3 regions of the Streptomyces sp. W16 genome follow, and region 3 is predicted to be linked to each of the others. Evidence: riboswitches for the same ligand, from Rfam matches in the RefSeq annotation. Region 3 holds a riboswitch; each other region holds the start of a gene.
What was found. A riboswitch is a leader RNA that binds a small molecule or an ion and turns the genes downstream of it on or off. The one in region 3 is predicted to bind cyclic di-AMP.
Positions count from the first base shown of each region.

Region 1: linked by a shared signal. The riboswitch ahead of R6V09_RS10550 (transglycosylase SLT domain-containing protein) and the one ahead of R6V09_RS25220 (M23 family metallopeptidase) in region 3 are both predicted to bind cyclic di-AMP.
Region 2: linked by a shared signal. The riboswitch ahead of R6V09_RS27500 (C40 family peptidase) and the one ahead of R6V09_RS25220 (M23 family metallopeptidase) in region 3 are both predicted to bind cyclic di-AMP.

Region 1 is NZ_JAWOAI010000057.1:8,934-12,131, reverse strand. Features, by position in the region: gene R6V09_RS10560 (LacI family DNA-binding transcriptional regulator) at 1-588, shown strand, start outside; gene R6V09_RS10555 (HAD family hydrolase) at 695-1,501, shown strand; gene R6V09_RS10550 (transglycosylase SLT domain-containing protein) at 1,598-2,071, opposite strand; cyclic di-AMP (ydaO/yuaA leader) riboswitch at 2,075-2,244, opposite strand; gene R6V09_RS10545 (CocE/NonD family hydrolase) at 2,508-3,198, opposite strand, start outside.
Region 2 is NZ_JAWOAI010000226.1:11,366-14,563, forward strand. Features, by position in the region: gene R6V09_RS27490 (ATP-dependent Clp protease proteolytic subunit) at 1-418, shown strand, start outside; gene R6V09_RS27495 (hypothetical protein) at 426-737, shown strand; cyclic di-AMP (ydaO/yuaA leader) riboswitch at 1,076-1,255, shown strand; gene R6V09_RS27500 (C40 family peptidase) at 1,259-1,732, shown strand; gene R6V09_RS27505 (ATP-binding protein) at 1,818-2,276, opposite strand; gene R6V09_RS27510 (helix-turn-helix domain-containing protein) at 2,489-3,198, shown strand, end outside.
Region 3 is NZ_JAWOAI010000196.1:9,721-12,918, forward strand. Features, by position in the region: gene R6V09_RS25215 (alpha-galactosidase) at 1-1,453, shown strand, start outside; cyclic di-AMP (ydaO/yuaA leader) riboswitch at 1,755-1,919, shown strand; gene R6V09_RS25220 (M23 family metallopeptidase) at 1,922-2,845, shown strand; gene R6V09_RS25225 (SGNH/GDSL hydrolase family protein) at 3,035-3,198, shown strand, end outside.

The sequences.
Region 1 (3,198 bases), on a different contig from region 3:
CTCCGGGACGCGGGAATCCCGTTGGTGGCCTGCGGCAAACCGCTCGGCACCGCCTCCAAGTACAGCTACGTGGCCGCGGCCGACCGCGACGGCGCCCAGGAGATGGTCCGCCACCTCATCTCCCGGGGCAGACGCCGCATCGCCATGGTCACCGGCCCGCTCGACGCCCCCGGCGGCCCCGACCGCCTGGCCGGCTACCGGGACGTCCTCACGGAGGCAGGCCTCCCGCACGACCCCACCCTGGTGGTCGAGGGCGACTACCGCCGCACGGGCGGCGAGGAAGCAGCCCGCAGACTCCTCACCCAGGCCCCCGACATAGACGCGGTGTTCGTAGCCTCCGACCTGATGGCCTTGGGAGTCGTCAACACCCTGCAACAGTCCGGCCGTTCGGTCCCCGATGACATCGCTGTCGGAGGCTTCGACGACTCGGCGGCGGCCACGGCGCTCACCCCGGCCCTCACGACCATGCGCCAGCCCTACGACCGCATCAGCGCCGAGATGGTCCGCATGCTGCTCGCCCAGATCGCCGGCGAGGACACGGCGGGCGTGATCCTGCCCACCGAACTGGTGATCCGGGAGTCGGCATAACCGCCGTAACTGTCAAACCAACCGGAACACGGGTCAACGGATGTGAAGGCAGCAGCCGTCCGGTTCGTGTCGAGTCGGTGGGGCGTTCCATCCGTATTCTCTGATCATGGCCGCACCCCTCGCATATGCACTGATCGCCACCGACCTGGACGGGACGCTGCTGCGCGGCGACGACACGCTCTCCGACCGGTCCCGCATCGCACTCGCGAGGGTGGCGGCGGCCGGCGCCCGGCACCTGGTCGTCACCGGCCGGCCCGCCCCGAGAGTGCGACCGCTCCTGGAAGACCTCGGCAGCAGGGGGCTCGCGGTGTGCGGACAGGGCGCGCAGTTGTACGACGCCGGCGCGGACCGTCTGCTCTGGTCGGTCACCCTGGACCGGGAGTTGGCGGAGACCGCGCTCGGCAAGATCGAGGCGGAAGTGGGCCAGGTGTACGCGGCGGTCGACCAGGACGGAGTGGACGGCCTCACGCTCATCGAGCCCGGCTATCTGATGCCGCACCCCACGCTCCCCGCCGTGCGGGTGGGCCGGCGCGACGACCTCTGGTCCGAACCGATCAGCAAGGTGTTGCTCCGTCACCCCGCCCTGGAGGACGACGAGTTGGCGTCCACGGCGCGCTCGGTGGTCGGTTCACTGGCCTCGGTCACCATGTCGGGCCCCGGCACCGTCGAACTCCAGCCACTCGGCATCACCAAGGCGACCGGCCTGGCCCTCGCCGCCCGCCACTTGGGCCTGACCCCGTCCGACACCATCGCCTTCGGCGACATGCCGAACGACATCCCGATGTTCGACTGGGCAGCGCATGGGGTGGCGATGGCCAACGCTCATCCCGAACTCAAGGCGGTGGCGGACGAGGTGACGCTGTCGAACGAGGACGACGGCATCGCGGCCGTACTGGAAAGACTCTTCAGCTGAAACGAGCCCGTCTTTTAGGGGCGCGGGGAACTGCGCGACCAGCCACGACGGCGCTGCAGACGAACAAACAACCCGTCGTGGCTGATCCAACAGTTTCTAGTAAGCGCCGTACACGTTGTCGATAGACCCGTACACCGCCGCCGCGTAGTTGCAAGCAGCCGTGATGTTCGCAACCGGGTCATACGGATCAAACGAAGTCCCGGCAACGTGATACGCGTTGAACGTCGGGTCGATCACCTGAAGCAACCCCTTCGACGGCGTACCGGCCGCCGCGTTGGAGTCCCAGTTGTTGATCGCGTACTGGTTCCCGGAAGACTCACGGATCACGTTCCGGTAAATCCCGTTGTACGTACCCGGAATCCCCTTCTGCGCCATGATCGCGAGCGACTCCCGGATCCACCCGTCAAGGGTGTTGGGGTACCCGGCGACAGTGGTCGAAGCGGTCGACGTGGTGGCCGCGGACGCGGTGGTCGCACCCACGACGGGCAGGGCGAGGATCGCGACACCGGTACCGGCGACAACGACACGGCGGACAAGGCGGGCGCGGCGGGACTGAGCGGTTGCAGGCATGACGAGGTTCCTCTCCGTCGCCTGCGAGGTGAGCTGTCGGGTTCGGGCTGGGAGGTGCCCGGCCGCGCCCTTGCGGACGTGACTTAACCCCAAGCCGTCCCGGTGCGATACCGGTCCGGCGACTTACCTGGGTCCCCCGCTCCTGCCGTGCGAGAAGTTCGTGACTGGGATGCCGGGCGGCGGCAGGATTCGGCGTTCCGCTCGACAGGCCCGGAACGTATGCGAGAGCACATGTCCGGAACAAGTGGCGGAATCACACCTAACCCCTATTGACCTTGGTCTGAGGCGTATGGGGCACTTGATCCTTTGCGCAAGCCAAGGGTCAACTGTCAATCACCACAAGGGGAAACGCGAACGAACCGGGACACAGGCCATGCACAGAAATGCGTGACCCAACTCACGGGAGGATTAAGAACGGCAAATCGGGCATTCGACCTCAACTGGCAGTTCTCGGAATCCTTTTCTCCCAAGTCCGGTGAAAGATCACCTCGTCGCCCTCGGTGCAGATCACCTCGTTCGAGGTAATAAAGTCCGTTTCGTCGCAAGTAATCTCCGACCGCGTGCGCACGGTCGTGTCCCAGGCCTGCTCCGGCCGGTGCAGCCGGATCGACCAGTCGGACCGCGTACGCGCCGTCAACGGGTCCGACTCGTCGATCGTGTACGTCTCCAGCGCGTCCTCGGTGAACTCCAAACCGTCCGGATACACGCGCGTGCCGCCGTACCGGGGGTCCACCTCAAGCCGCCACTCGCCCTTCGCCACGTCCCGCACCACCAGCCGCTCGGGCCGCGGCTCGTCAAATGTGGCCGGGTAGTTGACCCCGAGCGGCTCGGCCTCCTCGGGCTCGTCGAACTGAATACTGGAGCTCAACTCCCGCTCCCGCACCGGAAGTTCCAGCGCGCTCCCCTCCGGATCCAGTGTGAAGCCCGCCGCCGACTCCGGCTGCGGCCAGATCCACGGCCAGTACGCCGACGACACCGCGAGCCGGATGCGATGCCCGGGCGGGAACGCGTGCCCGATGCCGTTCAGCTCGAAGGTCACGTCCTCGGCGGCACCGGGCGTCCACGGCACCGCCCGGTCCCGCCCGTGCCGCGCCGACAGGTTCAGCACACCCCGGGTAACGAGGGTC
Region 2 (3,198 bases), on a different contig from region 3:
CGGCGGCTCGTTCACCGCAATGTCGGCGATCTACGACACGCTGCGGTTCGTCACCTGTGACGTGGAGACGATCTGCCTCGGCCAGGCCGGCACCACCGCGACGGTACTGCTGGCGGCGGGCACCCCGGGCAAGCGGTCGGCGCTGCCGGGCGCACGGTTGGTGCTCCACCAGCCCTCGCTGCCCGAGCCGATCCAGGGTCAGGCGAGTGATCTCGCCATCCAGGCCGAGGAGTTGGCGCGCACCCGGTCCCAACTGGAGGCCGTACTCGCCCTGCACACGGGCCGGACGGTGGAGCAGGTGAGCCAGGACATCGAGCGGGACCGCATCCTGGACGCCCAACAGGCCCTGGAATACGGGCTGGTGGACCGGATCGTGTCCACCCGCAAGACCTCGCTCACCGAGCCCGGCGGGGAGTGAGGCCACGATGCTGCCGCCGGAGCTTCCGCCGCTGCCCGCACTGACGCGTGCCGAGGGCGAGTTGATCGACCGTTATCTGGATGTGGCCGACCTGCTGGGCCGTATCAACCCCGCGCATCACGGGGACACGTACCGTGGACTGAGGGCCGCTCAGGCACTGGTGGCCAAGGCCACCGAACTGCGGGACGCGCTGGCCCTGATGCACCAGCGGGGCGAGACCGAACTGCACGCCCCCACACTCGCGCGGGCGCTGCGCGTGCTGGACGGGGAACGCCGCACGGCTCGCGTCACCATCCCCGCGCCCTCCGACGACCGTTGACGGACACGCGACCGTCCCGGGCGGGGGCGAAACGGGCCGAACGGCGTACCCCCGTTCGGTGTAGTCGCCGCTCCGTCCATGCGGCCGTCCGGGTTGCGCAACACGCGTAGCCCGAGGGGCGGATGAGGTGTTCCGGTGCTGGTCCGAGGGTCATGCACCCTCGACACGCCTTCGAACACCGACGCGTTCACCCGAACGGGTGAGTGGTGAGTAACCCCACAAATCCCCGATTCCGTTGGGCTTTTCGGACATTCATAGGTGAAGATCCCTGTCTGACGACAAGACCCCGCCGCAGCGGCGGGGCGATCCGGGCGGACGCCGAGTCCTGCCGCCGCCCGGATGACAGGTCGACAGGATTGCATCGGCAGGAGTGGAGGACCCAAGCACGACGGGTCGCCGGGACGGTCACGCCATGACCGGGTCGAGCAGCCCTTGGGGTGAAGCCGCGTCAGCGGCCGGGCAACTTTGTCAGCCCGAATCCGACAGGTCATCCTTCACAGGCGGCTGACGAAGGGTTGCGCATGACTGCGCTCAATCGTGTCCCGTCGCTGATGGTCCGGGCCGGTACGGCCTCGGCCTTCGCCATCGCCGCCGTAGGCGGCTCCGTCGTGATACCGGGCGTCGCATCCGACGCCGCGGCAGCGACACCCGCGACGAAGGCACTCCAGGTCGCGGCGTCCAAGAAGGGCGCCCCGTACAGGTACGGGGCCACCGGACCGGGCCGCTTCGACTGCTCCGGGCTCACGCTGTACTCGTACAAGAAGGCAGGCAAGAAACTGCCCCGTACGGCGGCCCAGCAGTACAACAAGACCCACCACATCTCGGCCAAGAGCCGCAAGGCCGGGGACCTCGTCTTCTTCCACTCGGGCTCCAGCGTCTACCACGTCGGCATCTACGCCGGCAAGGGAAAGATCTGGCACGCCCCGAAGACCGGGGACGTGGTGCGGTTGCAGAAGATCTGGACCAAGAGCGTCTGGTACGGCCGGGTCAGCTAAGGCCTGTCCGATATCTCCCGAGGGGGTGGCGGCCACCTGACAGGCCGCCACCCCCTCGGGTGTTCCTGGACGTTCGCGGTGCGGCCTACGGCTCCTGCTGGCCCGCCGCGGTCACCGGCCGGGCCGGTACCGTCCAGGGCACTTCGATGGAGACCGTCTTGCCGCCCTCCGTGGTCGGCCGGACCCTGAGTTTGCCCCCGCACTCCGCGGTCAGCCAGCGGATGATCACCATGCCTCGGCCGTTGTCCTGCTGGACGGCGGCCGGCAGGCGTTTCGGGAAGCGGGGATGGCTGTCGGTGACTCCGATGCGCAGCTGTTCGTCACGCTCCAGCTCGATGTCCACCGTGAAGGTGGGTGACTGCCCGAAGGTGTGCTGTACGGCGTTGGTGGCGAGTTCGGAGACGATGAGGCGGATGGTGTCGGCCACCTCCGTGTCCGCCGGCAGTCCCCATTCCACGAGGGTCCCGACCACGTAGGAGCGGGCGGTGGAGACCGAGGCGGGATCGCTCGGCAGAGTGACGGATGCTTCCAGATGGTCTGCCATGGCGCGGTCGTCCCTTTCCCGCGGGACCGGTGTCCGACATGGAGCGGATGGTTCGAGTACGGTCCCGGACTGGTGCTTCTTCGCCAGACTGCCATTACCGCGTCGCCAACGGTGCCGATCCACCAAGATATGCATATATCTGTCGCTCAAAGCGGTGAACTCTGCGACCCCAGACCGTATTTGGGCGGCCCGAAAGGAGTAAGGAGAAACCCATGCAGTACGGTCCCGCGGTGCGCCGCCGGAAACTGGGCGCCGAACTCCGCGCGTTGCGTGCGGATGCGGGGCTCACCAGCGGTGAGGCGGCCCGGCTGGTCGGCTGGCATCAGTCGAAGGTGAGCCGGATCGAGACCGGCGCGAGTGGCGTGAAACCGCCCGACGTCCGGTTACTCCTGGATGCCTACCAGGTCGGCGACGCACAACTTCGGGACATGCTGCTCGTGTTGGCGGGCTCCGACGACGGGGGCGGCCGGCATCACTGGTGGCACGCCTATCGCGGTGTACTGCCGCCCGCCTACCGGGACTTCATCAGCCTGGAGTCACAGGCCAGCACGATCCGCACCCTGGAGACCTCGGTGGTCCCCGGGCTGCTGCAGACACCGGAGTACGCCCGGGCGGTGACCCGGGCCGCCGTGGGAGGCCTCGACAACGACGGGCCGGAGCGGCTGGACGCGCTGGTGCAGGTGCGGCTGGCCCGGCAGGACATCCTGCGGGCGGATCCGCCGCTGGAACTGAGCGTGGTCCTCGACGAGGCGGTGGTACGCCGGGAGGTCGGCGGGCCGGGTGTGATGGCACGGCAACTGGACCGGCTCATCGAGGCGGCACACCTGCCCCAAGTCCGGCTTCAGGTCTTGCCGTTCGCCGCAGGAGCACACATCGGTATCACCGGCCCTTTCGTTATCTTCTCCTTTCCGAGCACTTCTGA
Region 3 (3,198 bases):
GACCGAGGAACGCGGTGAGGTCTACGGCTGCGCCCTCGGCTGGTCGGGGTCCTGGCGGATCGCCGTGGCCCAACTCCCGGACGCGCGCGTACAGATCACCGGCGGCGCCGGGTACGACGAGTCCGGGCTGCTGAGCCTCGCGGCCGGGGAGTCCTTCACGACGCCCCTCTTCGCGGCCCTGTGGAGCGACGCCGGCTTCGGCGGCGCCAGCCGCACCTGGCACGCCTACCAGCGGACGTACGTCATCCCGGACGCCGACCGGGACCGCCCGGTGCTCTACAACTCCTGGGAGGCCACGCAGTTCGACATCTCCGAGGAGCAGCAGGAGGTGCTCGCCCAGCGTGCGGCGGCGGCCGGCGTCGAGCTGTTCGTGGTCGACGACGGCTGGTTCGGCGCCCGCACCAGCGACCGTGCAGGACTCGGCGACTGGACCCCCAACCCGGACCGCTTCCCCGCCGGCCTCAAGCCCCTTGCAGACCGCGTGCACGCACTGGGCATGCAGTTCGGCATCTGGGTCGAGCCCGAGATGATCAACCCGGACAGCGACCTGTACCGCGCCCACCCGGACTGGGTGCAGTACCAAGAGGGACGAAAGCGGACGGAGTTCCGCAATCAGCTCGTCCTCAACCTCGCCCGCGAGGACGTCCAGGAATACCTCTGGGAGCAGCTCGACGGACTGCTCTCCAGCGCCCCGATCGACTACGTGAAGTGGGACTTCAACCGCTGCTTCACCGACGCGGGCTGGCCCGGCGACGCCTATCCGCAGCGCCTCTGGGTCGACCATGTGCGCGCCCTGTACGCCCTGTTGGACCGGCTGCGGGAGGCCCACCCCGGGGTGGCCTTCGAGTCCTGCTCGGGCGGTGGCGGCCGGATCGACCTCGGCATCCTGAGCCGTACGGACCAGGTGTGGACCTCGGACAACACCGACCCGCTCGACCGGCTCGCCATCCAGCACGGCTTCAGCCAGATCCACCCCGCGCGCGTGATGGCCGCCTGGGTCACCGACAGCCCGAACACCCAGCTCAACGACCGGGTCAGCAGCCTGCGCTTCCGCTTCGTGAGCGCCATGGCCGGGGTGCTCGGCGTGGGCGGCGACCTCTCGGAGTGGACCGAGGAGGAACTCGCCGAGGCCCGCGAGTGGATCGGCCTCTACAAGGAGATCCGGCCGCTCGTGCAGCACGGCGACCTCCACCGGCTGCGCCCGCCGACCGGCGGACTGAGCGCCGTCCAGTACGTGCGCGGCGACGAGGCCGTCGTCCTCGCCCTGCTCCAGGCACAGCACTACGGCGAGCCGGTACCGGCGCTCCGGCTGCGCGGGCTCGACCCGACAGCGTCGTACGAATGCCTCGAAACGGGCGAAGTGCACCGTGGCGCCGTCCTGTTGCACCACGGGCTGCGGACCGGACTGCGCGGTGACCTCGATGCGACGGTTCTCCGGCTGCGTCGCATCTGAGCGTTCTGCCCGAATTGCAGCCTTCGTTACAACTCGCTCTGGAATAAGGGAACCTGAGGGGTTGTACGTGAGCAGCGTCATATCCGTGACCGTACGTCGCTCGTCATGTTCACGTAATTGGCATGCTTTTCCAGGGGAATTGAGGGAGAAGTCGGGTGGGAATTCACGGAGGGTGACTGTGAATTCCCACAGGAGATCACAGGAAACCCAAAACCGTGGAACCTCCTGCTTGTCCCTTTGCGTCTTCCTCGCTTACGTTCGCCACCAATCCGGACGGACGCCCAATCCTGCCGCCGACCGGACTCCGCACACACCCACCCGTATGCGGCAGGAGCGGGGGACCCACAGGTAAGACGCCTGTTCCGGTCTCCGGAACGGGCTTGGGGTAAAGCCGCGACCAGCGCGCGGCCGGGCATCTCCAGCCCGCACCCGACAGCTCACCCCGCAGGCGCCGGAGAGGAATTCTTCATGCCCGCGAAGGGTAAGCACCGCCGTCCGAAGTCCCAGCTCCTCACCCGCTCGATAGCCGTAGCCGGAACCGGCGGCGCCGCGCTCGCCCTTCCGCTCATGGGAGCCACCGGCGCCCACGCGGCCACTTCGACTTCCGCTCCGGAAAAGGCCGTTCAGTCGGTTCCGGCGACCGAGAAGACGGTGACGCAGAAGGCGGCGACCGCGAAGACCGAAGGCGTCAAGACGTATTCGGTGAAGGCGGGCGACTGGCTCGCGAAGATCGCCGAGGACCAGGACGTCAGCGGCGGCTGGAAGAAGATCTACCAGGACAACCGCGAGGCCATCGGCGGCGACCCGTCACTGATCCACCCGGGCCTCAAGCTCTCCCTCGGCAAGAAGGCCACGACGGGCACGAGCACGGACACGGGTGCGAGCACGACCAAGTCGTCCGGCTCCTCGTCCACTTCGTCTTCCTCTTCTTCGTCGAAGGACACGTCGGCGAAGCAGAGCTCCGACACCACCAGCACCTCCAGCGGCTACACCCTCCCCGTGACCGGCGGCACCATCGGCACCGGCTACCGCGTGGCAGGCAGCATGTGGTCCAGCGGCTATCACACGGGCGTCGACTTCGTCGTCCCGACCGGCACCACCGTCAAGGCGGTCGCCGCGGGTACGGTCGTCTCGGCGGCCTACGACGGCGCCTACGGCAACGAGGTCGTCATCCGGCACGCGGACGGCGAGTACTCGCAGTACGCCCACATGTCGCAGCTGTCCGTCTCGGCCGGCCAGACTGTGACCGAGGGGCAGCAGATCGGCCTCTCCGGCGCGACCGGCAACGTGACCGGCCCGCACCTGCACTTCGAGATCCGGACCACGCCGTACTACGGCTCGGACGTGGACCCGGTCGCCTACCTCCGCTCGCACGGCGTCACCGTCGGCTGACATCGCAGCCCGGCGCAGGGCAGTTCCCGGGATCAACGCCCCTGATCAGAGGCTTATTCCGATTTTGGACAACCCTTTACAAGTGGCTTATCTCACCGCCCGTCAACCCCAAAATACGATCGCGTAGGTCACAGTCCAGGGTGAATTATGGTTGCTGTGGCTAACGATTCGAAGAGTGACAACAGATCAGTGATCGGGTCGTACGTGGCGGTGGGGGACAGCTTCACCGAAGGCGTCGGCGACCCCGGGCCCGACGGGGCGATGGTCGGCTGGGCCGACCGGTTCGCGGTACTGCTCGCGGACCGGCGGCCCGAGGGCGACTTCGAGTACACCAACCTGGCCGTGCGCGGGAA